Regions from separate parts of the Parageobacillus sp. KH3-4 genome, predicted to be linked through region 3. Evidence: riboswitches for the same ligand, from Rfam matches in the RefSeq annotation. Region 3 holds a riboswitch; each other region holds the start of a gene.
What was found. A riboswitch is a leader RNA that binds a small molecule or an ion and turns the genes downstream of it on or off. The one in region 3 is predicted to bind S-adenosylmethionine.

Region 1: another riboswitch for S-adenosylmethionine. It lies ahead of MWM02_RS15180 (bifunctional homocysteine S-methyltransferase/methylenetetrahydrofolate reductase); the one in region 3 lies ahead of mtnW (2,3-diketo-5-methylthiopentyl-1-phosphate enolase).
Region 2: another riboswitch for S-adenosylmethionine. It lies ahead of metK (methionine adenosyltransferase); the one in region 3 lies ahead of mtnW (2,3-diketo-5-methylthiopentyl-1-phosphate enolase).
Region 4: another riboswitch for S-adenosylmethionine. It lies ahead of MWM02_RS12380 (hypothetical protein); the one in region 3 lies ahead of mtnW (2,3-diketo-5-methylthiopentyl-1-phosphate enolase).

What each region holds. Positions count from the first base shown of each region.
Region 1 is NZ_AP025627.1:3,007,199-3,014,674, forward strand. It holds gene MWM02_RS15160 (ferritin-like domain-containing protein) at 98-544, shown strand; gene MWM02_RS15165 (YajQ family cyclic di-GMP-binding protein) at 877-1,368, shown strand; gene MWM02_RS15170 (L-lactate permease) at 1,441-2,946, opposite strand; gene MWM02_RS15175 (helix-turn-helix domain-containing protein) at 3,072-3,629, shown strand; SAM riboswitch class I at 3,779-3,884, shown strand; gene MWM02_RS15180 (bifunctional homocysteine S-methyltransferase/methylenetetrahydrofolate reductase) at 3,968-5,818, shown strand; gene metH (methionine synthase) at 5,811-7,476, shown strand, end outside.
Region 2 is NZ_AP025627.1:685,449-692,924, forward strand. It holds gene pckA (phosphoenolpyruvate carboxykinase (ATP)) at 1-1,428, opposite strand, end outside; SAM riboswitch class I at 1,635-1,749, shown strand; gene metK (methionine adenosyltransferase) at 1,908-3,122, shown strand; gene MWM02_RS03540 (gamma carbonic anhydrase) at 3,378-3,893, opposite strand; gene MWM02_RS03545 (alpha/beta hydrolase) at 3,981-4,772, shown strand; gene MWM02_RS03550 (tetraprenyl-beta-curcumene synthase family protein) at 4,802-5,881, shown strand; gene mnmM (tRNA 5-(aminomethyl)-2-thiouridylate-methyltransferase MnmM) at 5,910-6,485, opposite strand; gene mnmL (tRNA modification radical SAM protein MnmL/YtqA) at 6,482-7,444, opposite strand.
Region 3 is NZ_AP025627.1:2,848,370-2,855,845, forward strand. It holds gene MWM02_RS14330 (S9 family peptidase) at 1-349, shown strand, start outside; gene MWM02_RS14335 (MarR family winged helix-turn-helix transcriptional regulator) at 448-894, opposite strand; gene MWM02_RS14340 (ZIP family metal transporter) at 1,262-1,993, shown strand; gene MWM02_RS14345 (1,2-dihydroxy-3-keto-5-methylthiopentene dioxygenase) at 2,136-2,672, opposite strand; gene MWM02_RS14350 (methylthioribulose 1-phosphate dehydratase) at 2,715-3,344, opposite strand; gene mtnX (2-hydroxy-3-keto-5-methylthiopentenyl-1-phosphate phosphatase) at 3,362-4,021, opposite strand; gene mtnW (2,3-diketo-5-methylthiopentyl-1-phosphate enolase) at 4,018-5,259, opposite strand; SAM riboswitch class I at 5,330-5,438, opposite strand; gene MWM02_RS14365 (pyridoxal phosphate-dependent aminotransferase) at 5,550-6,722, opposite strand; gene MWM02_RS14370 (carbon-nitrogen family hydrolase) at 6,819-7,476, shown strand, end outside.
Region 4 is NZ_AP025627.1:2,457,481-2,464,956, forward strand. It holds gene MWM02_RS12365 (YeeE/YedE family protein) at 1-442, opposite strand, end outside; gene MWM02_RS12370 (AbrB family transcriptional regulator) at 775-1,818, shown strand; gene MWM02_RS12375 (VOC family protein) at 1,990-2,373, opposite strand; gene MWM02_RS12380 (hypothetical protein) at 2,400-2,732, opposite strand; SAM riboswitch class I at 2,801-2,907, opposite strand; gene opp4A (oligopeptide ABC transporter substrate-binding protein) at 3,017-4,804, opposite strand; gene MWM02_RS12390 (ABC transporter permease) at 4,818-5,726, opposite strand; gene opp4B (oligopeptide ABC transporter permease) at 5,746-6,714, opposite strand; gene MWM02_RS12400 (ABC transporter ATP-binding protein) at 6,733-7,476, opposite strand, start outside.

The DNA.
Region 1 (7,476 bases), 160 kb from region 3:
ACCAAAGCCCTCCACAAGGTGGCTGAAAATATATAGACTTGCACCACATTCCATATTTTTCTGTAAAATATCATAGATCAAATGGGGGGGCTATATAATGTATCCTTTTTTTAGTAACTACAACGTGACGTATAGACAATCCAAAAAATTGGTTAATGACATTGAAAGAGCCATTAACGGAGAGTATAGCGCGATAAAGTGTTATGCAAATTTAGCTAATTTGGCTCTGGCAGAAAAGGAAAGAAAACAAATTCTTGAAATTAGACAAGATGAAATACGGCATTTTCAGCAATTTGCGCAGATTTACGCAAATCTAACTGGGCAACAACCGCAACCAAAAATTATTGAAGAATGTCCGGATACGTATTTAGAAGGATTAGAATTTGCTCTACAAGATGAACAAAAAACAGTCGATTTTTATCTAGATATTGCATCGGAAACAAGTAATCAATATGTAAAAGAGACGTTTCGCCGAGCAGCCGCAGATGAACAAAATCACGCAGTTTGGTTCTTATACTTTTTTGCAAAACAAAAACAACGGTAAATCACTGTTTTTCTATCTTTGCCGATCGAAAAAAACGTTCCATTTCGGAACAACAATATCTACTTTAAGCCAATCACAGCAGTTATTTGATTTTTCGCACTTCCATGCCAGCGTATAGCATGTGCCGCCTCTTTGTCTCCATGCTCGCTCCGCTTTTATGAGTTTCTCAAAAGTGGAGCGGTTTCCGCGCTCTCTCTGCTTTTGGAGAATTTTCTCCTCCTCTCCCCCATCTTCCTGTTTCTTCGAATGCTTCTAACGCCGCTTTTCCTGTTGTTTCCGCTGTTTCCTTTTACTATAATGAAACTAAATAACGAAAAAGCTGGAGGTTATGTATGTCAAAAGAAAATTCCTTTGATATTGTATCGAAAGTTGACTTATCGGAAGTTACCAATGCGATCAACATCACGCTGAAAGAAATTAAAAACCGCTACGACTTTAAAGGCAGCAAAAGCGACATTTCCTTGGAAAAAGACGAGCTTATTCTTATTTCCGACGACGAATTTAAATTGGAACAGCTTAAAGACGTGCTGATCGGCAAGCTCATTAGGCGGGGCGTGCCGACGAAAAACATTCAATACGGCAAAATTGAGCCTGCTTCCGGAGGCACGGTGCGCCAGCGCGCCAAGCTTGTGCAAGGCATTGACAAGGAAAATGCGAAAAAAATCAACACGATCATAAAAAAAACCGGCCTGAAAGTGAAAAGCCAAGTGCAGGACGACCAAATCCGCGTCAGCGGCAAAAGCAAAGACGACTTGCAAAAGGTCATCGCCGCAATTCGCGAAGCTGATTTGCCGATTGATGTGCAATTTGTCAATTATCGATAAAAAAGATGTTACGGGTGCTAAGCGCCCGTAGCATCTTTTTTTATGCTCTTTCCCTCTATTTTCACATTTATGTTAAAGAAAAAAACTTAACCCAACAATACTAGACGTAATGATCAGCAAAACAGCAAAAGCAATTGGAAGAATGTCCCGCACCAATTGCCCTTCATGTCCAGACTGGCTAGTGATAGAGGCCGCTAAGACAATTCGCGACGGGGAAGCCATGGTCATGTTCGCTGCGGAGACGTTTTGTGCTGTGGCATATAATAGTGCAGGACTATGTAATTGCTGGGCCATCGTGCTTTGAAAATGGGAAAACATAGCGTTCGCTGCACTGTTGCTGCCGCTCATGAATCCGCCGATTGCGCCGATAAACGGAGAAGCGATGATAAACCACGAGCCTACTAATGCAGCAATATGGGCAGCCAGGAAATTCGTCATTCCCGCTCCCTCCATCACGCTCGACATCGCGATAAAACCCGTTGTTGCTATTGCGGCAGGATATACTTGTTTGATGGTTTTTCCTATACAAATTTTTAGTTGAACGCCAGTCAGTCGATATAGCCATATCGCTGTCAGCGATGCAAGGAGCAGGGCAAAACCCGGGCTATACAACAGCTCTAAGTGAAAATGATATTTTGGCCATTGAATAACTAGCATACTCGCAACTATTCTTCTACATGCAGCAGAGAAATGGGAAACAAATATATATATTGTTAAAACGGCATATGGTGCCATTGCCTTATAAAAATTCCCCTTTCCAATCACTACATGCGCCGCGGCTGTCTTTCCCCTCTTTTTGCTGATCAATGTCTTTACTTTCCAATAGATAATGAGCGCACAAGCTGCGGCACCGCCTGCCAATACGCCCGCCAGCTCTGTAGATACGTACACGCTTGTCGCCCACGTAACAAGCGATAACACAAAAGAAACGAGAAAAATGGAGTCGAGATGCTGTTTGACCGACTTTTTTCCGCCACTAACCGCTACAACCATAAACGCATAAAATACATAAAGTGGAATGCTTACTAGCGCGCTATACTCCCCCAGCTGACGCAAAGGAACTCCAGACAATTCCGCATTAATGACCGTACCGATGGCAAGCGCGCCCCACGGCACGGCCGACTGCGTTAATAACGATAATACCATTGTTTTTTTCGCCGAAAATCCGAACGCAAGATATAATGGGGCAACGATCACAACAGCGACGCCAAATCCGCTAACCGCTTCTAGAAAAGGTCCTAAAGAGGCAGAAATAAGCAGCCCTTGCTCTGCCTGCGAGCGGCAAAAGCGAGATAAGCCATAAGCCATCGCATTCATCGCTCCGCATTCATTCAGCAAGTTGTATAAAAACAGCCCAAATACTAATACATAAATGACCGTAACGGACAACAGCATTCCTCGAACGGAGGAATGCAATAAATTTTGCACCGGCGCATCAAAAGAAAAATAGGCCAATACGGATGCCAATCCATACGAATAAACAGCAGTATGCAGCGCCGGCATTTTAAGCCACACTAAACAAATGAGAGCAAATAAAATAGGCAACCCTGCTAATAAGAAATGAACCGCATGATGCATGGAACATCTCCCCTCCCCTTTTTATCCACTATAGTGGATATATATATATTATTCTCCACAAAAAGCGCGAGTCAAGACAAAATTTCCACTATAGTGTAATATATACAACAAGGAGGAAGGCAATTATGAATTTTGGAAAAAACGTGCGGGAAGCAAGAAAGCGAAAATCCCTTTCATTGCAGGCATTATCAGAAAAATGCGGCGTTAGCCGCTCGATGCTATCGCAAATCGAGAGAGGAGAAAAAAATCCCACCATTCAGGTAGCTTGCCAGATCGCGGAAGGGTTGGACATGACTCTTTCGCAATTATTAGGAGAAGATGAGCAAAGCGAAGTCATTATCATTAGAAAAAGCGAACGATATATATACAAAGACGAGCGCAGCGGCTTTGAGCGCCATCTTTTATCCCCTTCTTTTCCGGCAAAAGGGATTGAGTTTGTTTTCAATATGATTCCGCCAAAACAAGAGTCCGGTGTTTTTCCGAAGCATAAAAAAGGAGTGAAAGAGTATATATCCGTAGCCAAAGGAAAGTTGAGAGTCGTACTAGGAACGCGATCATATGACTTGGCAGAAGGAGATTCGATATACTACGAAGCTGATGTTGAACATCGTTTCATTAATATTGGCGAGGAAGAATGCCACTACTACTTAGTCATTGATTCCAATCACGAACGTTCACTATAGTGAACTACGCTATTTTCACTAACGATTTTCTCATCAAGGATCGAATATTTTCATGAAAGCGATTCCTTTGTATTGAATATTTTCAGAAAATGCTTTACATTATATATTAATTAAATGTTAAAACGTTTGGCCACAACTTCATAGCGAATTTCTTATCAAGAGAGGGGGGAGGGACTGGCCCGATGAACCTTCAGCAACCTGGCGAAAGCCAAGGTGCTAAATCCAGACAGGCAAAAAACGCCTGGAAGATAAGAAGAGACGATACATAAAAAGTCTTCTTCTTATAGAAGGCTTTTTTCTTTTACCATTTTCACAGAACATAGAACGGGGGAATGAGCGTGGGTCTTTTGGAAGATTTGCAAGAACGAATTGTCATCGCCGATGGCGCAATGGGAACGCTGCTATACTCCCATGGCGTCGATCGATGTTTTGAAGAATTAAATTTGTCGAGACCGGAAGACATTCTTCATATTCATGAAGCATATATCGCCGCAGGCGCCGAGGTCATTCAAACGAATACATACGGCGCCAACTATGTCAAGCTTGCCCGCTATGGACTCGAAGATGAAGTGCCATCTATTAACCGCGCGGCGGTGCGGCTGGCGAAACAAGCGGCGAAAAATAAAGCCTACGTGCTCGGAACGATCGGCGGACTGCGCAGCATCAACAAAAGCGCCGTTTCCATCGATGAAATAAAGCGGACGTTTCGCGAACAATTGTTTGTGCTGTTAAACGAAGACGTCGACGGCTTATTGCTCGAGACGTATTACGATTTGGAAGAATTAAAGACAGTGCTTGCGATCGCACGCAAAGAAACGGATAAGCCGATTATCGCGCACGTCACCCTCCACGAAGTCGGCGTTTTGCAAGACGGCACTCCGCTTGCCGAAGCATTGGCGCAATTAGAACAGTTGGGAGCCGACGTTGTCGGGCTCAACTGCCGTCTCGGCCCATACCATATGATCCGCTCACTCGAGGAAGTGCCGCTGCCAAGCAAAGCGTTTCTTTCTGCGTATCCGAACGCAAGCCTGCCGGATTACCGCGACGGGCGGCTTGTTTATGAAACAAACACCGACTATTTTAAAGAAACGGCGCTGGCGTTCCGCGAACAAGGGGTGCGCCTCATCGGTGGGTGCTGCGGCACGACGCCGAAGCATATCGAAGCGATGGCAATCGCCTTAACGGATCGAACCCCGGTGCAAACGAAAACGGTGAAGCAGCGCCATATTTCCGTTTCCATATCATCGGATGAACCAAACGCGGCACCGCCGCTGCAAGATATCGTCCGCAAGCGCCGTTCAGTGATCGTCGAACTCGATCCACCGAAAAAACTAGGCATCGCTAAATTTTTAGAAGGCGCCAAAGCGCTCAAAGAAGCGAATATTGATGCATTGACATTGGCCGATAACTCGTTGGCGACTCCACGCATTAGCAATATGGCGCTCGGCACAATCGTCAAAGAGCAGCTTGGCATTCGCCCGCTCATTCATATCACATGCCGCGATCGCAACTTGATTGGGCTGCAGTCGCATCTGATGGGCTTGCACACGCTCGGCATCACCGACGTGCTCGCTATTACCGGCGATCCGTCGAAGATCGGCGATTTTCCTGGGGCGACATCCGTCTATGATTTATCGTCCTTTGATCTCATTCGTCTAATTCGCCAATTTAACGAAGGGCTTTCCTATTCTGGAAAACCGCTCGGGCAAAAAACAAATTTCTCGATCGCCGCAGCGTTTAACCCGAACGTACGCCATTTGGACAAAGCGGTCGAACGCCTTGAGAAAAAAATTCAATGCGGCGCCCATTATTTTATTACTCAGCCATTATACTCCGAACAAAAAATCGAAGAAGTGTACGAAGCGACAAAGCATCTTGAGACGCCGATTTACATTGGCATTATGCCGCTAGTAAGCGCGCGCAACGCTGATTTTCTTCACCATGAAGTACCTGGCATTACGCTTTCCGATGAAATCCGCTCCCGCATGGCGTCATGCGCAAACGACCCGGTGCAATCGGCACGCGAAGGAATCGCCATTGCCAAGTCGCTCATTGACGCCGCTTTTGACTTATTTAACGGCATCTACTTAATCACGCCGTTTTTGCGCTATGAAATGACCGTCGAACTCGTTCGCTACATTCACGAAAAAGAACAAGCCGCTCAAGAAAGGGAGGTACTCCATGGGTAACATAACATTGCAGCAACAGCTCGAAAAAAAAATATTAGTTATTGATGGCGCAATGGGAACAATGATTCAAAGCGCGCAGCTTTCAGCCGATGATTTCGGGGGCGAGCAATATGAAGGCTGCAACGAATATTTGACGCTCACCGCCCCCCATGTGATCGAACGCATTCATGAAGCATATTTGCAAGCGGGAGCCGACATTATCGAAACGAACACATTTGGCGCGACTAGCATTGTGTTGGATGAATATGAGCTCGGCCATTTAGCGTTTGAATTAAACATCGAAGCGGCCAAATTGGCGCGCAAAGTCGCCGACGCTTACTCTACCCCTGAATGGCCGCGCTTTGTCGCCGGTTCGATGGGACCGACGACAAAAACGTTGTCCGTCACGGGCGGCGTTACGTTCGAGCAATTAGTTGCCGCTTATGAAGAACAAGCGCGCGGGTTATTGCTCGGCGGCGTCGACTTGCTTCTGTTAGAAACATGCCAAGACACGTTAAATGTCAAAGCCGGCTTTATTGGGATTACGAAAGCATTCGCCTCTGTCGGAAAAAAAGTGCCAATTATGATTTCCGGGACGATTGAACCGATGGGAACCACGCTCGCCGGCCAAACGATCGAATCGTTTTTCATCTCCGTCCAGCATATGAATCCGTTTGCCGTCGGCTTAAACTGCGCAACCGGCCCGGAATTTATGACCGACCATTTGCGCACGCTCGCTTCCTTGGCGAACACGGCCGTTAGCTGTTATCCGAACGCCGGGCTTCCGGATGAGGAAGGCCGCTATCACGAAACGCCGGATATGTTGGCGAAAAAAATCCAACGGTTCGCCGAAAAAGGCTGGATTAACATCGTCGGCGGCTGCTGCGGGACAACGCCGGAACATATCCGCGCCATCGCCGAAGCAGTCCGCGGCATTCCGCCGCGGCCGGTTCCAGCGTCGTTTGACGTCCACGCCGTCTCCGGCATTGATCCGCTTATTTATGATGAAACGATGCGTCCGTTGTTTGTCGGAGAGAGAACAAACGTCATCGGTTCGCGCAAATTCAAACGATTGATCGCTGAAGGAAAATATGAAGAAGCGGCGGAAATCGCCCGCGCGCAAGTAAAAAACGGCGCGCATGTCATCGACATTTGCTTAGCTGATCCAGACCGCAACGAACAAGAAGATATGGAAAAATTTATCCAGCAGGTCATCAAAAAAGTAAAAGTGCCGCTTGTCATTGACTCGACGGATGAACGTGTTATTGAACGAGCCCTCACTTATTCGCAAGGGAAAGCAATTATTAACTCGATTAACTTGGAAGATGGGGAAGAACGGTTTGAAAAAGTCGTTCCGCTCCTTCACAAATACGGCGCCGCCGTTGTCGTCGGAACGATTGATGAACAAGGGATGGCGATTGATGCCGAGCGGAAGCTGGAGATCGCCTTACGTTCATATGACTTGCTTGTGAATAAATACGGCGTTTCCCCACGCGACATTATTTTCGACCCGCTCGTATTCCCTGTCGGCACAGGCGACGAACAATATATCGGCGCCGCAAAAGAAACGATCGAGGGTATCCGCCTCATTAAAGAACGGCTTCCGCAATGTTTAACGATACTCGGCATTAGCAACGTCTCTTTTGGGCTTCCGCCGGTGGGCCGCGAAATTTTAAACT
Region 2 (7,476 bases), 1.7 Mb from region 3:
AGGAATATGAATTGGAATTTCTAAACCGAAAACAGGATCTTTCACCATTTCGACATTGTCCAGTTCGCCTTCGACAGCAGCTTGCACCATTGCGCGGGTGTAAGCAAGCTTCATGCGGCTACCGACACCGTACTCTCCGCCTGTCCATCCTGTGTTAACGAGAAACACCCGCACGTTATGTTCAGCGATTTTTTTGCCGAGCATTTCCGCATATTTTACAGCCGGAAGCGGCAAAAACGGTGCGCCAAAGCAAGTCGAGAATGTCGCTTGCGGGGAAGTGATGCCTCGCTCTGTGCCCGCCAATTTGCTTGTATAACCGCTTAGGAAATGGTACATTGCTTGTTCACGAGTCAGCTTGCTAATCGGCGGCAATATTCCAAACGCATCTGCTGTTAAGAAAATAATCGTCGATGGATGACCAGCGATGCTTGGATCAACGATATTATGAATCGCCTGAATTGGGTAAGCGGCGCGCGTGTTTTCCGTTAGCGTAGCATCATCATAATTTGGCAGTCTCGTATGTTCATCGATAATGACGTTTTCGAGAACTGCACCGAATCCGATTGCGTCAAAAATTTGCGGCTCCTTTTCCCGCGACAAGTTGATGCATTTTGCGTAGCATCCGCCTTCGATATTAAAAATGCCTCGGTTCGACCAGCCGTGTTCGTCATCGCCAATGAGACGGCGGTTTGGGTCGGCGGAAAGCGTCGTTTTTCCTGTGCCAGATAAGCCAAAGAATAGTGCGACATCCCCTTCTTTACCGACGTTTGCTGAACAATGCATCGATAAAATTCCTTGTTCTGGAAGTAGATAGTTCATCACAGTGAAAATCGACTTTTTCATTTCTCCGGCATATTCTGTTCCGCCAATTAGCACAGTCCGCCGCTCAAAAGAAATAATGATAAACGTTTCCGATCTCGTTCCATCAACAGCAGGGTCTGCTTTAAAGTTTGGCGCGCAAATAACGGTAAATTCCGCTTTGTGAGTTTTTAGCTCCTCTTCTGTCGGACGAATAAATAATTGGTGTGCAAATAAATTGTGCCATGCAAATTCGTTAACGACTTGGATAGGTAGGCGGTATTTTGGGTCAGCGCCGGCGAATCCTTTAAAAACAAATATTTCATCTTTTTTCATTAAATAATCCAGTACCTTATTGTATAAGTTTTCGAAAACTTCTTCAGAAATCGGCTGATTTGTTGTTCCCCAATCGATTTTTGCTTTCGTCGCCGCTTCTTCTACAATGTATTTATCTTTCGGGGAGCGGCCCGTATATTTTCCTGTTGTTACTGCCACCGCGCCAGTTGCGGTTAATTTCCCTTCGTTTCGTTGCAATATTTTTTCCACGAGTTGAGCTACCGATAAATTGTGACATACGTTTGGTTTTTGTAATAATAAAGAAAGTTTATTTGTCATTTTTGCAATCCCCATATTCAAAACCTGCCTTTTTATTTTTAATGATACCTGCAAATAGTATAACACATTTTTGTTATTAGTCCATACTATTTAGCACAATTTCTTTTATTTATTTTTCTTATTTTGTCCATAAAAAATTTGTCTTTTTGTTCATAAAAAATTTATCTAATTTTGTTGACTTTCTTTATTTAATTACGTTAAGATAACTCATTGAACGGATACTCTTATCCCGAGTCGGTGGAGGGACAGGCCCGATGAAACCCAGCAACCGTCACAACTAGAAATGTGTGAAATGGTGCTAACCTGTGGCAAGGCAGCGTCCTTGAACGATAAGAGTGAAAGGAGCAATACGATTGCAATGACCTTTCCTCACCGTTACAGGAAAGGTTTTTTATTTATATGTATAAATAGGGAATGAGTACCGTATCATCTGCAGTTTGCGGGAATGCCGCTAATTTAGACGTTCGATTATAAAAAGAGGAGGAAACTGCCGAATGTCAAAAAAAAGACGTTTATTTACTTCGGAATCTGTAACGGAAGGTCATCCTGACAAAATTTGTGACCAAATTTCCGATGCGATTTTAGATGCCATTTTGGCGAAAGACCCGAATGCCCGCGTTGCATGCGAAACGAGCGTTACAACAGGGCTTGTGCTCGTAAGCGGGGAAATTACGACATCGACATATGTGGATATTCCGAAAATCGTTCGCGACACGGTTCGCGAAATTGGCTATACTCGCGCGAAATTCGGTTTTGACGCAGATACTTGCGCCGTATTGACGTCGATTGACGAACAGTCTCCGGACATCGCGATGGGAGTCGATAAGGCGTTAGAAGCCCGCGAAGGCCAGATGACTGATGAGGAAATTGAAGCGATCGGTGCCGGAGACCAAGGATTAATGTTTGGATTTGCCTGCAATGAAACAGAAGAATTAATGCCGCTTCCGATTTCCTTGGCACATCGTTTAGCTCGCCGTTTGGCAGAAGTGCGCAAAAAAGATATTTTGCCATATTTGCGCCCGGACGGCAAAACGCAAGTAACGATAGAATATGATGAAAATGAAAAACCGGTACGTGTCGATACAATCGTTGTATCAGCGCAACATCATCCGGAAATTACACAAGAACAAATTGAGCGCGATATTAAAGAACACGTTATTAAGCCAGTCGTGCCAGCAGAGCTGATCGATGAAAACACAAAATATTTCATTAATCCGACAGGTCGTTTTGTCATCGGCGGACCTCAAGGTGACGCTGGTTTAACAGGACGAAAAATTATCGTTGACACGTATGGCGGCTATGCCCGTCACGGCGGCGGTGCGTTTTCTGGAAAAGACCCGACAAAAGTGGACCGCTCCGCAGCCTATGCCGCGCGCTATGTGGCGAAAAATATCGTTGCTGCGGGACTCGCAGATAAATGCGAAGTGCAGCTGGCATATGCGATCGGTGTTGCAAGACCGGTTTCCATTTCCATTGATACATTCGGTACCGGAAAAGTATCGGAAGACATTTTAATTAAAGTAGTGCGCAGCAATTTTGATCTTCGTCCAGCCGGCATTATTAAAATGTTGGATTTGCGCCGCCCAATTTATAAACAAACAGCCGCCTATGGCCATTTCGGACGCACGGATATCGATCTTCCGTGGGAACGTACAGACAAAGCGGAAACGTTGAAAGAACAAGCTCTTGCGTTGGCAAAGAAAGAATAGAACGATAAAGAGAGGTAGAATAGCCAGTAAAGAGAGAGTTACGTGTTTATGTAACTCTCTTTTTTTGCGTAATGCAAGGTATTTCTGCTTCAGTCAGGCATTGACCTAAACATAAGTGGGGCTATTACGGCGGCAATAAGAAATAGCGAGAGCGATAAAAAAGGGTTAAAATAGGAAAAGGAACAATGGGACGATATGATGCAATAAATAACGAAAGTAAATCATATCGTCCGATAATATGAACGTCATTTGTTTTTATTTTGGTTGCAGTGATTTATAGTACTGCCCTTTTTCTACATATTCGCGGCGAATTCGCTCCATCTCGCGGACATCTTCGTCGGTTAATTCACGAATGACTTTAGCGGGACGGCCAAATGCGAGCGTGTGCGGCGGAATTTTTTTTCCTTGTGGGACAAGGCTTCCGGCACCGATAAACGCTCCTTCGCCAATCTCTGCGCCATCGAGAATAATCGAGCCCATGCCGATTAAAGCGTTTTTTCGGATGATGGCGCTATGTAAAATGACTTGATGGCCGACGGTTACACCATCTTCAATGATAAGTGGATTGTTTGGACTTTGATGCAAAATTGAGTTATCTTGGATATTGACACGATTGCCGATGATCGTTGGAGCGACATCTCCGCGAATAACAGTATTAAACCAGATGCTTGTTTCTTCCCCGATGACCACATCACCGGTAATGGTGACATAATCGGCAATGAAGGCAGATTCTGCAATTTTCGGAAACTTTCCTTTGTACGGGTAAATCATACGCTTCTTCCCTTTCCTTTTATAAAATGGTTCGGTATTATTATTGTACAGATAGTGGCACGATTCGTAAACGGAGGAGATTGCATGATGTGGACATGGGAGGCAAATGAAGGGAAAGGAACAGTTGTGATTGTCCACGGAGCGGCAGAGCATCACGGGCGTTATAAATGGTTGATCGAACAATGGGTACAAAGCGGTTATCATGTTGTCGCAGGCGATTTGCCTGGACAAGGGCGGACAACGAGAAGAAAGCGCGGACACATTCAGTCGTTCGATGAGTATATTAATGAGGTGGCCGATTGGATCATAGAAGCGAGACAATTTCATGTACCGGTGTTTCTTCTTGGACATAGCATGGGAGGGCTTGTTGTCATCCGCACGTTGCAGGAAAAAAGGCTTCCTGTGCAAGGGGTTATTCTATCTTCTCCATGTTTAGGGCTTGTGTCGTATCCGTCAAAAGGGTTGGATATGTTATCAAGAGTATTGAATCATATTGCCCCATCCCTTTTAATCGATTCGGGACTGTCTGTCGAGTTGGCGACAAGAAATAAAGAAGTGCATGAGTCGGATAAACAGGATGAACTTTATGTGACAAAAGTATCTGTCCGTTGGTATCGCGAACTAATGAAGGCGATGGAATTGGCTTCTCGCCGCATTCAGCAGTTTCCTGATATTCCATTGCTGCTTATGCAAGGCGGGGACGATAAAATTGTCGATAAGACAGCCGTAAAAGAATGGTTCAATCGTTTGGCGATATCGGAAAAATTGTATAAAGAATGGAGTCAATTATACCATGAAATTTTTAACGAACCGGAGCGAGAAGATGTTTTCTTATACGCAAAATCGTTTTTAGATACACAATGCCGAATGTATCGTTAGATAACGCAAACGCATCTGAGGTGAGCCAGTTGAAAATCCCGACGCATCCGATCACTCTTATGAAAAAAGTATATCGCGACGTTTTTCCAGTTGTGCATCGCGAATTGGCATATTGGAAACAAAGGGCACAAAATATTCCAGACGCGGAGCTTCGCAAACAAGCGTTGGCGAGCATTGAAACCAAAACGTTTCACTGTGAGGGCGGCTCCATTTTATCATTGTTAGCAGGAGAAAAAATGGAAGAGTGCATTCGTTTTATTGTCGCCTATCAAACGATCAGCGATTACCTAGATAATTTATGTGATCGAAGCACTTCATTAGACCCGCTCGATTTTCGTGCTCTGCATGAATCGATGCCTGACGCGTTATCGATTGATGCAAGCGTGTCGAATTATTACCGGCATCGCCAAGAACAAGATGACGGTGGCTATTTACATGACCTTGTACGAACATGTCAAAGCGTTTTAAAGAAAGTAACGCATTACGATAAAATTGTACCGTTTTTGCATGAATTGGCTGGATATTATTGTGATTTGCAAGTACATAAACACGTGAATGTGGAGGAGCGGGTCCCTCGCCTCGAAAAGTGGTTCAAGCAATATAAAGATCAGCTTCCGCCGATGGAATGGTACGAGTTTTCTGCTTGTTCCGGTTCTACGTTAGGCATTTTTTGTTTAGTTGCCTACGCGTTTGCCGAAACGTTTCATGAGAAAATGGCAAAGCAAATACGTGACGGTTATTTTCCGTATATTCAAGGTCTGCATATTTTGCTTGATTATTTTATTGACCAAGAGGAAGATCGTCTAGGAGGAGATTTGAATTTTTGTTTTTATTATCCAAATCAGTCCGTTTTGCTAGAACGGCTTTGCTATTTTATTGAAGAGGCGGACCGCCATGTGAATGAATTGCCGCATGGGGCATTTCACCGCCTTATTCACCGCGGGTTGCTCGGCTTATATTTATCTGATGAAAAAGTAAAGAAACAAAAAGAGTTGCGCCGTCTTGCGAAAAGGCTTGTTCGGGCTGGCGGAATCGTCTCTTGGTTTTTTTATTGGAATGGAAAAGCATATCGGTTATGGCAAAAAAAGCGCTCCTTCACCGCAAAATAAAGAGGCTGCCCCAATTGGGAGGGCAGCCTCACGCTCGCTTTTCCAGCGCGATAATAAAGGGCGGGTTGTTCATTTGGTTGATAAATTCATATTTTAATACGTGAGCTCGCTTTTGGTCTATCGCTTTTGTATAGTGAAGAAGCGCGTCACGTTCGATGACGCCTTCTGGATGGCCATGATAAACGACAACGACGATGATTCCTTCTTTTGCCATAATTTGTAGCAGTTGCTCAATAGCGCGGATCGTGGAATCCGGTTTTGTTACAATACGTTTATCGCCACCTGGCAAGTAGCCGAGGTTAAATATCGCTCCGGTGATGCGGCCATGATAAATAGCGGGAATTTTTTCGATCAGTTGATCGTGGCTTGCTTGAAATAGCGTCACCCGCTTTAACATGTTATGTTCTTGAAGGCGGGCGGAAGTTGCCGCAATCGCCTCTTTTTGAATGTCAAAGCCGAACACGTGGCCGGATTCTCCCACGCGCTGTGCCAAATAAAGCGTATCATGCCCGTTTCCAACCGTGGCGTCGACGGCGATATCCCCTTCGTTCACGGCAAGGTTCATCAATGTTCGCGTAAAAGGGAGAATTTTCGCTAATTTCATTGCTTCACCACTTCTTTTTTGTAATACTTCCCTTGATAGCTGTCGCGTCGTTCGAGTTCGGCATCAATCGCGTTTAACACTTCCCATTTGTTGACGCTCCACATTGGCCCGATCATTAGATCGATCGGTCCATCCCCTGTAATTCGGTGCACAATCATTTCCGGAGGCAAAATTTCCAGCTGATCGCAAACAAGGTTTACGTATTCTTTAAATGACAAAAATTGGACTAATCCTTTTTCGTATTGCTTTACCATTGGCGTCCCTTTCAATAAATGAAGCAAATGGATCTTGATCCCTTGAATGTCCATGCTTGCCACTGTTTTCGCTGTTTCCATCATCATATCGTAATCTTCGAGCGGCAGCCCGTTAATAATATGCGCACAAACGCGGATTCCATGTTTGCGAAGTTTTTCGACTCCGTCGACAAAGCATTGGAAATCGTGGGCGCGGTTGATTAGCAATGCCGTCCGCTCGTGCACCGTCTGCAAACCGAGCTCGACCCATAAATACGTGCGCTCGTTCAGCTCTGCCAAATATTCGACAACGTCGTCTGGAAGGCAGTCCGGGCGCGTGGCGATGGACAGCCCGACAACTCCGTCCAAGTTTAAGACGGTTTCGTATTTTTCCCGCAATACACCGACGGGAGCGTGTGTATTCGTGAACGCCTGAAAATAAGCTAAATATTTTCCGCTTTTCCATTTTTTATGCATTTTTTCTTTCATTTGATTAAATTGGGTAACAAGGTCATCTGCGCGATTGCCGGCAAAATCGCCCGATCCCGCCGCGCTGCAAAATGTGCAACCGCCATAGGCCACCGTCCCGTCACGGTTTGGACAGTCAAAGCCGCCGTCAAGAGCGACTTTAAATACTTTATGGCCAAACGTTTGCTGCAAATGGTAGTTCCATGTATGGTAACGTTTATGATCATTTGTATATGGAAATGGGTTGGGCTGCTTCAACACAGCTCCCTCCTTATCGAAAATCATATCAT
Region 3 (7,476 bases):
TATTTCCAATTGGCTCAGTTTCTATGGAGTGAGCGACATCGGCTATTTCTTTACGGAATGGGAAGTCGGTTGCAACGTGTGGGAAAATCCGGAGCGGCTTTGGCGCCACTCTCCGTTGAAGTATGTGAACAACATTCGGACTCCGTTATTAATTCTCCATAGCGAAAAAGATTATCGCTGTCCGATTGAACAAGCGGAACAGCTGTTTATTGCCCTGAAACATTTAAAGCGGGAAACAAAACTTGTCCGCTTTCCAGAAGCGAACCACGATCTGTCCCGCAGCGGTCCACCGACACTCCGCCTCGAACGGCTGAATCATATTGTCGGCTGGTTTGAAAAATACTTATAGGTGCCATAGGAAAACATCGCCTGTTTACTTTCCATCGCTTTCTTAAACCGCAATGAATAAAGGGCTGGCAGAAACGAATAATCGTTTTTGTCAGCCCCTTATGATTTCCGCTTTGCGCCATATCCTAATTTTTTTAATAAATCGATCGCATTGTCTTTTTCCTCGGCTGTCAAACCGGCGACCGTTTCATGAATCGTTTGTGCGTGCCGCGGAAAAACTTCCTCAATGAACGATTTTCCTTTTTCTGTAATCGAAGCATATGTGACACGGCGATCTTTTTCGCACGCCTTTCGCACAATGAGCCCCTTTTGCTCCAATTTGTCCACTACATACGTAATGCTGCCGCTGGCGAGCAAAATTTTTTCGCCAATTTGCTGCAGCGGCTGGTCACCTTTATGGTAAAGCAATTCTAAGACCGCAAACTCCGTCGGATTCACGCCAAACGATTGAATCGACTTGTTCACTTGATCGTTGACAGCCCGATATGCTCTTGATAACACGATAAACAATTTTAAGGATTGTTCAATGTCTTTCTCCTTCGTCATCCACAATCAAACCCTTTTGTTCGTTGAATATCAAAACCATTGTCAACATCTTTACAAATTAAGCTTAGGAAATTTTGGATAAAAAAGTGAAAAGAACGCAACATCAAGCCGCGCTGATAAACACATTTGCGCCCTGACACTTCTGCTTAAGCTAATTCTTACTTGCATTATACTTTAAATATCAAATGCAGTGCAATATTTTTTGAATAAGCGCTCCGCCCCACGATCTATTTTATAGGATGCTTGCTGTTTGTGATTTTTGTTTATATATTATAGTTATTTATGAATAATTATTTTTATTGCTTGGGCGTTTATCACCTTTTGTTGGGAAACTCATATTGTAAAAATTACAGAAAAGGAGGATTGGATGAAACAAGTATTAATCGGCAGCATACTTTCCGCATTATCAACCGGATTAGGTGCGGTTCCTATTTTATTTTTGGCAAAATCGATTACCCACCGATGGCGAGACATATTGCTGGCGTTTTCGGCTGGAATTATGATGGCGGCTTCCATGATGAGTTTAATTCCTGAAGCATTGCAGGCAGGCGGTTTTTCCGCTTTAACGATCGGGTTATTTTTTGGCGTCCTTATTCTAACCATTTTGGAAATGACTGTTCCCCATATTGATTTAGAACATACGAAAAAAGGAATTCAGTTTGACGAAAAGGCGATGCTCATCATTGCGGCAATTACTTTGCATAACATTCCCGAAGGGCTGTCGGTTGGGGTCAGCTATGCTTCCAACGTGTCGGAAACAGGCAATTTGATCGCACTAGCCATCGGATTGCAAAACGCTCCGGAAGGATTTTTAGTCGCTCTTTTTTTAATTCATCAACAGATTGGAAGATGGAAGTCGTTTATGATCGCTACGCTTACGGGCGCGGTTGAAATCGTGACATCACTGCTTGGGTTTTATTTAACGTCCATCTTTCGTCAGCTCGTTCCATACGGCCTTGCGTTTGCTGCGGGGGCGATGTTGTTTATTATTTACAAAGAGCTCATTCCGGAAAGCCACGGGGATGGAAATGAGCGCACGTCCACATATTCCTTTATTGTCGGAATATTGTTTATGATTTTTTTAGTAGAATCATTTTAAGTATTACTTTTGGTGCGCGCATGGATGTTCATCACAAACTTTCGTCGGAACAGCGGCAAAAATCGTATTCTGTTAACTGCGAATCTCGTTATCATCATAAAAAAAACCCCTCTTTCCTTAGAGGAAAAGAGGGGATAGCCATTTATTGAGCGTTGACTCCTTCTTTTTCGTAAATCGGCACCCATCCTTCTGTCGTAACAAAAATGCGAATCGCAACAACGCGGCGGTCTTCTTGCAGCGTAAAATAATGACGCGTTTTTTCAGGAACGGAAATAAGATCGCCCGGCTCCAGTTCGACATCAAAAAATTTTCCATCTTTTCCTTGAATTGCGAAAACGCCGTGGCCGCTTACGATAAAGCGAACTTCGTCATCGGTATGGTGATGTTCGCGTTTAAAGTTTTCCAAAAGCTGATCCAAATTCGGCGTATCTTCCGACAAAGAAATGACGTCTTGCGCTTTGTAGCCGCGACGTGCAGAAATATCGGCAATTTCTTCTTTGTACGTTTCTAAAATTTCGTTTTTCTCCTCATCGGTAAGCAAATATTTTTCGCGCAAATGCTCTGGAAGTTTGTTAATATCCCACTTTTCATAAATAACTCCTTGCTCATCCAAAAATTTTACTACTTTCTCAAAATCTGTAATTCTTTCATTTGTTTCATGAAAACGAATTACCGGCATTGTTTCATCCTCCTTAAATGGTATTTTTTATATTAGAAAAGGTTAAGCAAATGCCTTTGCTCCCTTAAGAAGCAGCAGTTTCACACGATAGCTAAACAAAAACTCCCACGCTTCCAAAAACTTTTTCGCTTCAAACGCGTCCTTTCCCCATACGGTAATGCCGTGGTTGCGGATCAATACCGCCCCGGCGTCACCGTTTACATGCTTGGCAAATTCTTTCGCAAGCGTCGGAATATGCGCGTAGTTTCGAATAATCGGAATGCGGATGACCGCATCTTCTTCCCAAAGCCCAAATGCTTTAATAATCTCCTGGCCGGAAAATGCAACTTCTCCGTCATCTCCATACAATTCAGAAATGACGTTATTGTCGATCGTATGGACGTGGAGGCTGCAGCCCGCGTTCGTTTTATTATAAATTTCCACATGTAAAAGCGTTTCGGCGGACGGCTTTAAATGCGTTTTTTCCACCGGATTCCCGGAAGCGTCGACAAGCAAAAAATCTTCATCGGTTTGCTTTCGCTTATCTTTGCCGCTTGCCGTCACTAAAAAAGTGAGAGGGTCATCGGTTACCTTGATGGACAAGTTGCCGCTTGTGGCAAAAAACCAGTCTCGCGCCGCCAATTCCGCCTTTACTTCGGCAAGCTCTTTCCATCTTTTTGCGAGCAAACTCATGCTTTTTGCGAGCAAACTCATGCTTTCACCTCCATCGTCTCCAGAAAATGAATGACATCGAAAAATGTCGCAAACGGCGTATGCGGGATATCTAATTCTTGGCATTTTTGCAGCAGGAAATCGCGGGCGATCACATGATCCGCCAGTTTCGCCACCGCTAAATCGGTGATCGAATCGCCGATGACAATATGGAAGGAATCAGGCTTTCTCAATTTTCGCAGCAGCGACGGCTTGCAGCAGCCGCAGCCGTTTTGGCACTCGTTATCGCATGAATGCGGCCACGTGATGCGGATCGTTTCTCCGCTGAAATCAGCGCCATTGCAGAAGATGCGTTCTTTTTCGACGATCCCTTCTAAAAGCGGATAGACAAAAAAGTCGATGCCGCCGCTGACGACATATAGCGGAATATCACGCTCCTTCGTAAACGCGACGAATTCGCGAAAACCGTCGCGGATGCGGGCGTTTTGCAAAACGAAATCGGTAATGTCTTCCTTCCAACTTGATGGTAGAAGGGAAAACATCGCGCCAACCCCTTCTTGCACCGAGATGCGCTGTGCTAATATATCATCTTTTAACGCTTCCCATTCCGGCGGCGCAAACCGTTTCATAATCGCGACAATGTTGTCAGTGTCTGTAATCGTCCCATCAAAATCGCAAAATATGATTGGCTTTGTCATGATGTCACCTCTATTGCTCCCCATAAGTCAATCGCTTTTTGCAATGCGTCATTTTCGCGCGCTGCTTCATGAAGTGATTTTCCGGCGAGAACGGCATCGATCGCAGCGCGAAACGCTTTGCCGCCGCCTTCCGCTCCGTCTGGATGGCCATGTATGCCGCCGCCCGCATTGACGATGCTATCTATGCCAAAATCGCGGAACAATAATGGCACAAGTCCTGGATGAATGCCCGCCGATGGAACCGGAAACGACCGTTTAAACGGTTCCGTCTCGTCCGTCAGCTCCGCGGCAATACCAAGCGCCTCTTCTTTATCAAGGGCAACGCTTCCGTACGGCGACGGGAAAAGCACAAAATCTGCGCCAGCAAGGCGAAGCAATTTACCAAGCAGCAAAGATGCTTTTATTCCGTAAAACTCCGATGGGGTAAGCGCCCCGCTAAACGCCGGATGCGCCATGATCGGAATCGCAATTTCCTTATCTTCGCGCAATCCTTGGAGCACATCCAAACCGTAGGCAAATACGTTGAACAGCAATACGTCGGCGCCCAGTTCCACCGCGCGTTTCGCTTTTTCTTTCAACTCGAACGTTTTTCCAGTCAAATTTACCGCATATAACGTCCGTTTCCCCGTCTTCTCGTATACTTCGTTTAACACCGCTTTTCCTGCCGTAATCCGCTTTTCAAACGGCAGCAAATCGCTGTCAAATAAGATTTCATCATCTTTGACAAGGTCGACCCCGCCAAGCGCCTGCTGCTTCAGCTGTTCAGTTAAATAAACGATATCGCGGCCGATGACACCTTTAAAAATGCTCATCAAAAGCGGGCGATCATATACATTAACTTTTTGCCGAATCTCATCGATGCCAAAACGAGGGCCGGGAAACTGCTTCTTCCATTCATCGGAAAACGTTACATCTAGCAATCTTACTTCTCCGTCCAAAGACAGTTTGCCAAACACCGTTGTTAAAAGCGCCGGAATGTCAGCGCTGAAATTGGCCGTTGGATAAGCGATTTGCACGATCGCTCGCTTCAGCCGTTTTCCAAAGTAGCGGTTTACTCGTTCACTTTCTTCCAGCACTTGTATATTCGCGACTTCACCTTTATGTTTGCGCAATTGCTCGCGTTCAAGCTGCGGCAAATCGGTCCACGTGCCGACCGTTAAACCGAGCGCAATTCCTTCCGCCTTTTTCTTGATATCTTTTTCATCGTGAATCAGATATGTGGCAATCACTTGACTCATCGTCATCCCTCTTTCTGTTCATCCATCAAAAAAACCTCTTCATAAGAAGAGGCTTTGATTATTCACACTCTTCTTATCTCCCAGCGTTTCCGCTGCAAGAATTAGCACCGTGCTTAACCGTTGTTAAGCCGGTTGCCGGGCTTCATTGGGCTTGTCCCTCCGCCTGCTCTTGATAAGAATGTCTGCAATATCATATTCACTTTTCAAACTTTCGAACTATTCGCTCTCGCAAATTTAATTTGAATTATGGCAGTATTTTTTTACGCTGTCAATCATTTTTTTGCATTTTATTAAAAAAGACCAAGCTGCGCAATCCGTTCCGCCGCTTCTTGCAAGCGGGCTTCACTTGTTAATAATCCTACGCGCACATATCCTTCCCCATGCTCGCCGAACCCGATTCCCGGCGCGACAACGACATGCGCTTTTTCTAGCAAATAATCGGAAAAACGTTCCGATGTCCAGCCGTTCGGTACCGGCAGCCACGCAAAAAACGAACCTTTTGGGGCAGTGACATCCCAGCCGATTCGCCGCAACGCGTCAATGAGCGTATTGCGCCGCGATTCATACAAGGCGACAAGCTCCTCGACGCAACGCTGCGAGGAAAGAAGGGCGGTCGCTGCCGCTTCTTGAATGGCGCCGAACAAGCTCACATATAAATGATCTTGCAGCAAATTAATCGCCGCAATCACGCTTTCATTTCCAACGGCAAATGCCACTCGCCAGCCCGCCATATTATATGTTTTGGAGAACGTATAAATTTCCACGCCAATTTCTTTTGCCCCCTCTGCTTGGAGAAAGCTAACCGGTTTTCTTCCGTCAAAGCCGATCGCACCGTATGCAAAATCATGAACGACGCAAATTCCGTGTTTGGCGGCAAACGACACCGTTTCTTCAAAAAATTCCTGCGAAGCAATCGCCCCAGTCGGGTTATTCGGATAGTTTAAAAACATCATTTTTGCTTTTTCCGCGATACTTGCCGGAATTTCATCATAATCGGGCAAAAACTGATTTTCCGCACGCAACGGCATCATCACCATTTCCGCACGCGCGAGCGCAATCCCCGACCAATAATCCGGATATCCCGGGTCAGGCACGAGCACAATATCCCCCGGATTAACTAGACATTGCGGAATCTCGACAAGCCCTGCCTTCCCGCCAAACAAAATCGCTACTTCTTTTTCCGGGTCAACAGTAACGCCGTATTCGCGCTCATAAAACGCGGCAACCGCGCGTTTCAAGAAGGAATATCCTTGAAACGGCGAATATTTGTGATATTTTGGGTTCGCCACCGCCTTTTGCATCGCCGCAACGATATGCGGAGGAGTCGGCTGATCGGGATTGCCTTGCCCTAAATTGATCACGTCATGCCCCTCCGCCATTTTTTTCGCGACTTTATCGACAAGCGAAGCAAAAAACTGCTTTGGCAGGCTCTGCAGTAACTCGGATGGAGGAAACTGTTTCATCATGAACACCTTCTCAAAAATTTCTTGAAATTCTAGTGAAAAATCATATATCGTAAAAATCAAAATGTAAAGTAAATTTTTTCGAGGTGAATTTCGATGATAATAAAAATTGCATGTCTTCAGCTGGATATCGCCTTTGGCAATCCCGCAGAAAACGAACAGCGCGTGGAAAAAGAGATAGAAAAAATTGCAAAAGATCGTCCAGATATTATCGTTCTTCCTGAATTATGGACGACCGGTTATGATTTAACCCGCCTTGATGAAATTGCCGATGAGGGCGGTGCACGCACAAAAGCGTTCATTCAGAAATTAGCGAAAACACATCATGTCAATATCGTTGCTGGATCTGTTGCTAAAAAAACTGCAAATGGCGTCACTAATACGATGTACGTCGCCGACCGAAACGGCGCCATCGTTGGCGAATATAGCAAACTCCATTTATTCCAGCTGATGAATGAACATCTTTACTTGCAATCAGGGGAAAAAATGGGATTATTCACATTAGAAAACACTCAATGTGCTGGCGTCATTTGTTATGACATCCGCTTTCCGGAATGGGTCCGCGCCCATATGGTCCAAGGGGCGGAAGTGTTATTTGTCGTCGCCGAATGGCCGCTTCCCCGCCTTTCCCATTGGCGCACGCTGCTTGCAGCGCGCGCGATTGAAAATCAATGCTACGTCATCGCGTGCAACCGCGCTGGGAGCGATCCAAACAACGTCTTTGCCGGCCATTCGCTGGTGATTGATCCATGGG
Region 4 (7,476 bases), 390 kb from region 3:
GCGTGCCGGACGCGCAGCCATCGCCAAGCTGCATCCCGATCCCGAAAATAAACGCGCCGACGATGACAGAAATGCCGACATCATAAACATTGCCCGCAACCGCGTGACCGAATATCGACCCTTTCAACAGCAGCGGCATGAAGAAAACGCTCGCCACTAGCATCATGATCATTTGCGCGCGAATCCCTTCCCCTTGGCGGTACAAAATAAATTTTCGCCAAGCGGACGTAAAACCGAAATGCGCTTGATACAACACAAAACCTCCGAACGCTCCTAGCACGTACAACAGCGCTTGCTGCCAAGAAACGCGGTTATATAAAAACAAAGCGCCCCCGATCAATACGACTAACGCTACAGTGATAATAAACGAAGTCGGATTTTTCGGGGAGTTCGTTTCTTGTTTGATTTGTATATCCGTTTGTTTTTTTACAGCAATATCCAATTTATCTTCCCCCTTTTTTATTTTGATGCATTTAATAATATAACAAATTCAATTGATTTTCTAGGTTTTTGCTTATGATTTACAAGTTTTGAAATTTCATAATACTTAAGCGATGTAACCATAAAAAGAGAATACAAGAAGTTCAAGTACTAATTATGTTATGAATCCAGCAAACTGAAACCGACGAAAAATAAAAATGCTTTGCCCTGTTTCTTTTTACGCAAAGTCCCAAAGCTTCACGTAAGTGAATAAGTATAAGCATTTCTCTTTCCATTCCGCTTATTTTCTTTTACAATATAATTGACTTACAGAGAATGGAAAGGGATGCAGTGATGAGAGTTCTTGAAACATATATCGTCGCGGGATTGACGGGTTTGCTGTTTTATCATCTCCATTCCCCCATTCCGTGGATGCTTGGAGCAATTACAGGAATGCTCCTATGGAAAACGGTCGTCAAGCGAAAGGTAGCAGCACCAAAAGCGTTATCCAACAGCGGACTTGTCGTATTAGGGACGTATTTCGGACTGTCTTTTACAAAAGAAACATTGGCGACGATCGCCCCGTATATTTTTCCTTTTCTGGTTGTCGCCGTTTTATTGATTGTCATTAATATTTTTAATAGTATCGCAGTGACAAAATGGACGCACATCGATAAAGTGACAAGCGTGTTTGCATCGGTTCCCGGCGGACTGTCGGAAATGGTCGCCGCAAGCGAGTCGCTAAACGCCAACACCGCTTTAGTGACGATTTTCCAAACGATTCGTTTATTAACGGTCGTTTTTCTTGTGCCATCCATCGTCGTTTATTGGTTAAACGGCAATTCAGCGGCAAGCGTCGCGACCGCTCAGGCGGCAGCGGCTTCTTCCGATGGCCATTATGCTTGGTTTTTATTAAGCATTTTTGGAGCGCTTCTTTTACGGAACGTCATTCCGGCGGCATACGTCGTCGGACCGCTCGCCGTAACAGCAGCAATGCATGTAGTCGGAGTGAACTTGCCGTCGCTGCCCGCATGGTTGATCATTTTGGCGCAAATCAGCGTCGGAATGAACATGGGAAACCGCATTACGTTAGAAGATATAAAGCTTGGCGGAAAATTCGGCTGGGTATATTTCCTGCTCGCACTAGTGCTGATCGTCCTTTCGTTCGGATGCGGCTATTTGTTTGCGAAATTAACGAATCTCCCGCTGGCAACCGCGCTATTAAGCCTTGCGCCAGGAGGGCTTGTGGAAATGGTATTAACAGCGCAAACAGTCGGGGGAGATCCGGCAATTGTCAGCTCCTTGCAATTTGTGCGGTTTCTTCTCGTCATTATTGTTGTGCCGAACGTTTTGAAATGGGTATTTCGCAAATTCCCATCAATGGCAGAAACGTCGTGAAAAAACCGCTCTGTTTCCGTTTTGAACAGAGCGGTTTTAATAAGCATCTCCGTTCTTTCTTATTATCATCTAGCCCGCGGGCGATCGGTTCGCATTGCTTGCTCCCGCGGCACCGCTTCTTCACGGCCGCTCACTTTCAGCCCGCATGAATGCCTAACCTTTTTCATTTTCTCATTTTGCCGGTTCGTAAAATTCGATCCATTCGCCATCAGGACCAAGGAAAAACAAATATTTCGCGCCGTTTGGCAGCGTCGTAATATCTTCCCATACAAACGGGACGCCAAGCGATTGAAGACGTTCTTTTTCTTGTTCAATCCCTTCCACCGTAAACGCAACGTGGTGCACCTTTCCTTCTGTCGGCAAATTCGGATTGTATCCTTCGATTAATTCGACAATGACAGAACCGTTTAATCCTAAAAATGCCAGTTTCATCGAACCGTTTGTATGTGTCATCTCATCGAGCAAGTCTAAACCGATTACATCTTGATAAAATTTTTTCGATGTTTCGATGTCTTTTACTTGAATGCCAACGTGTTCAAATTTTTTTACCGCCATCATATTTCTCTCCTTTTTTATTATTTTTAAGATTGAGAAAATACAGCCCGCAAATATGGGGTCATATGTACGAGGAAAACTCCCTTTTTTTCTAATCCACGGAAAATACAGCGGTCAAGCGCATAAGGAGCAGCGGCTTTCCATTCTTCGACTTCCGCAAGCGTCAAAATCAAATAAAAATCTTTTCCTTGCGTATGGCCATATAGTTGAAAAAAATTCGCGTAACAGTCAAAATGAAGCACTGTCTTTTTGTCAAATTGCAACAGCTGCTTTCTTACGCAGCGGGCGACATGGGAAGCGAACAATTCTGCTTTCAAATGCGCCGCCATATAACTGCGAATCGAGTCATTTTCGCACACCCGGCATTCCCACCTCCTTCTGGACATAAAAACCCCTTTCGCCTGAATGATGCGAAAGGGGCCAGCCGTCCTTATCATCCAAAGCGAAACCGCTTTGCGGGTTGGAGCACCTTGCGAAATATGCAGGTTGCTGTGGAGTCATCGAGCCCGGTCTCTCGTCCACTCTTGATAAGACTATATGTAGTTTGTTTTTATCTTATCATGGTATCTTTGTGATGACAATCATTTTTTGTTTTCTACCATAGAAAAGAGAAGAGCAAAAGCGCCCTCCCCTTCTTTATTTGTTATTGCGCCACTTCCGGCTTTTCCGAAGTGACACCGACGTCTTTCCATTTCCAAATGAATGGGTCGATATCAGCCGAATAGTTTTTCACGCGGTTGTTGACCGCATAAATGATCGAGCGGTATAGCGTCGGAATTACTGGCACCTCTTCATTCATTAACGCTTGCCATTCGTTGTAAATTTTTTTGCGGTATTCTTTATCAAACGCTTGCTCAGAATGGCCTTTTTCAAGCAATTCATCATTTTTCTCATTTACCCAGCGAGAAAGATTAAACATGACATTGCGGCCATATAATCCATACGGATCCACATCAGTTCCTGTTGCCCATGCCGCAGCGAACACATCGACTTTCGGGTCATCGTTCTGCACCATGTCATAGAACGAATTGAATTCCGCCAAACGGCCATCAACTAGCTGCACATTCAAGCCGACGTCTTTCCAGCATTGCATATAAAACTTCGCCAGCGGCTCGGCGATGTCCCCGCCGCTCATCGAAAGAAAATTAATGGTGAATTTTTTGCCATTTGGATCTTCGCGGAAGCCGTCGCCGTCGACATCTTTATATCCAGCTTCATCCAACAATTTTTTCGCTTTTTCTGGGTCATATGTGTATCCTTTCGCATTTTTGTCATGGTAGCTTGGGAAGGATGGCGGAATGAGCGTCGTTGCCGGAAAGCGCAAACCGTGATAAAGCCTGTCTGCGACTTCCTTATTATTAATTGCATACGCCATCGCTTGGCGAAGCTTTTTGTTTTGGAATTTCGGATTATCCATCACGTTTTCTTGCTTTTCCGCATCCCAATGGCCGAGTTTAAAGCCGATGTAGTTGTAAGCTAAATCAATTTTGCCAACAAATTGAATGTTTTTCGTCCCTTTCGCGCTGACATATTGATCTGTCGGGAATTCGGCAATGTCAATTTCTCCTTTTTTGAGCGCTTGCAATACGACTTGCGGGTTAACGACTTTTAAAATAACGCCTTTTAAGTTCGGTTTTCCGTTCCAATAATCGTCGTTGCGAACGAATTCAACCGATTCGCCCGGGACGATTTTTTTCACTTTAAACGGGCCAAAGCCAATTGGATTTTTGCGGATTTTATCCGATTTCGCCAAATCTTTAATCGGGACATCTTTTAAATAATGTTTTGGCAGCGGATGTGCCCAAATGCCCGTCATTACGGACGGGTTGGCATGTTTCCACGTAATGGTTAGCGTTTTGTCGTCAATGACTTTAATTCCGGAAATTTTGTCCGCTTTTCCGCTATGGTATTCCTCCATGCCGACGATATCTTGCATGAGCGCGTCTCCGTAGCGGACGCCTGTATAATCTTTATGGCCGATGACCAAGTAAGCATATTCTAAATCTTCCGCTTTGACCGGTTCGCCGTCATGCCATTTGACATTATCTTTAATTTTGATCGTCATCGTTTTTTTGTCGTCGGAAAGCTCGTATGTCGCCGCGCCGTCGTTCGTAATTTCATAGTCTTCGTTAAAACGGAACAATGGTTCGTCGAAAAATTGCAAAACTTCAGAATCTGGATCACCTTCGTAAAATGCATAGTTCAGTGTCCCTTCAAATGGCGTATCGGACACTAATCCGTAATTCAATACACCATCTACGATTTTCCCGTCATTTTTCACAGTCATCGGGAATTTGCTAATGTCTTCCTTTTGCGCCGCCTTTGTGTCCTTGCCGTCTTTATCGTTGCTTGTAGAACTGCTGCATGCCGTCAATCCTAATAAAAAGACGGCAAACACTACGAAAAACCTCCAATGCCATGTTTTCCTCATTTTTTCTCCCCCTTTATCCTAATCGTTGTCTTGCATCAGCCGCGCGCTTTAACGCCTGGCCGATAAAATTTATGCATAACATCATTACTAAAATAAGCAATGATGCTGGTAACCAAACCCACCATTTGTTTTGCAAAACATCGGGATTCATCGCATAGCTGACAAGCGTTCCCAAACTTGGCGTGCTTTCCGGCAAGCCGAAGCCCAGATAGCTTAGTCCGGACTCAATCCCAATATTTCCGGCAAGGTTTAATGTTAAGTTTACAATAATGATCGAGCTTAAATTGGGCAAAATTTGAAAAATAATAATTTTCCAATCCGGCGTGCCAAGCGTTTTCGATGCGCTTACGTAGTCCAACTCCCGCTCCGCCAGCGTTTTCGCCCGGATAAGCCGCGCCTTTCCTGTCCATAAAAAGGCGCTCATAATAAGAATAAACGTAAAAATATTATATTTAGGCACAATCGCCACAAATACAATCACAAACATTAAAAATGGCAGCACAAGGATAAAATCGATAATGCGCATGATCATGTTGTCAATCACTCCGCCAAAATATCCGGCGATAAGGCCAACGGTAAGCCCTATCAAACCAGTGATCAGCGTAATCGCCAAACCAATGGTAAATGAGTTTCTCGCACCAATAATAAGCTGTCCGAAAATATCCCTTCCCCCGTAATCCGTGCCAAGCCAATGCTCCGCGGACGGCGGAGAGTAAATGGCCAGCAGGTCCACCTTGACAATTTCGTCTTGGTCTAGTAGTAGCGAAGCGCCATACACGACGATCAAAATCAAGGAAAGAAGAATGAGAGAACCGAGAGCGAGCTTATCCTTCACCAATTCACGCCACATAATAGAAAGGCTTGAAGGGCTTTTTTCATTTTGTCCATGGACCAATTGTGGATCGCCTAGTTCTGCTTTCATCATTATGTCCCCCCATCCATTACTCAATGCGAATCCGCGGATCAACAGCGCTTAAAATAATGTCGGACAAAAGCGTCCCGATTAACGTAGCAAGGCCGGAAATCATCACAAGCGCGGTGACGACGCTGTAATCCCGCTGCAAAATCGACTGCAAAAACAACTGCCCTATTCCCGGATAACTAAAAATGGACTCGAGAAAAATCGATCCGCCAATTAATCCGGTAATCTCATACCCTAAGAAAGCGGCAATTGGCAAAAATGAATTTCGCAAAATATGACGCCAATAAATGCTTGATTCTGGCACTCCTTTTGCACGTGCGGTTTTAACAAAGTCCTTCACCTTTGTATCGATAATTTCACTGCGCAAATATTGAATTGTCCCAACGGTGTTGATCAACGCCCCAGACAGGGCAGGAAGCAAAAGATGGTTCAGCTTGCTTAAATAATAGGCAAACGTGCCCTTTTCGACTTGAATATCGACGCTTCCCCCCGTCGGAAACCATCCTAGCTTGAATCCGAAAATAAACAACATAATTAACGCAAAAATAAACAGCGGGGTGGCAAAGCTGACGTAGCTGTACCCAACGATTAATTTATCCGCCCAAGAGTCGGTCCATCTTCCCGAAACAATTCCTAAAGGAATCGCGATCATGTACGTTAATATTAAGATCGCCGCAGACAGCAAAACCGTATTCCACATTCGCCCGGCCAGCAAATCGTTGACAGGCTGCTTATGAATATAGGATATGCCAAGATCCCCTTGCAGCAAATTTTTCATCCAGCGCGCATATTGAACGTGCACCGGATCATTGAGCCCGAGCTTTTCTTTCATTTCCTCGAGCGTTTGCGCATCCATTTTTGGATTGCTCGCCAGCTGTCCTGTCAATGCATCCCCAGGCATCGCCTTTGCCAACAAAAATACGAGAACACTTAAAAGAAATAGCTGCGGGATCATAATGATGATTCGTCGCAATATAAATTTCAGCATCGTGTCGTCTTCCTCTCTTTACGGAATGGCAACGGAATGCGTCTTGGAAATTTTCTTTAACGGATACACCCTTCCTTCATCATCAAAATAGCGATGGTACGACTGTTTGTATTCCTTTTCGACCTCTTCACGGAGCTGAAGCTGCTGCTTTCTCTGCCGCGGGTCTGCGTTTGGAATCGCGGAAAGGAGGCGCTTTGTGTAAATGTGCTGCGGATGATGAAAAATTTCCTCACTCGTTCCTTCTTCGACAAACCTGCCGCGGTACATAATCCCGATGCGATCGCACATATGGCGGATAATGCCTAAGTCATGGCTAATAAATAAATATGTAAGCTGAAATTCTTTTTGAATCTCTTTCATAAAATTCAGCACTTGCGCCTGCACCGATACATCCAGCGCAGATACTGGCTCATCGGCAATAATGAGCTTCGGATTGAGCGTAAGCGCTCGCGCAATGCCGATCCGCTGCCGCTGCCCTCCGGAAAACTCATGCGGATATTTGTAAATCGACTCCGGGTTTAATCCTACCCTTTCGATAAAATATTGCACTTTCCGTTTTTCTTCCTGCGGCGATAGCTTTTCAAAATTGCGGATCGGTTCGGCAATAATATCGAGCACTCGTTTGCGTGGATTAAGCGACGAATACGGGTCTTGAAAGATCATTTGAATGTCTTTCCGGTACGGATAAAACTGCCGGCGGCTTAGTTTCGTCAAATCGGTGCCCTCCAATAAAATTTCCCCCGCCGTTGCTTTAATGAGCCC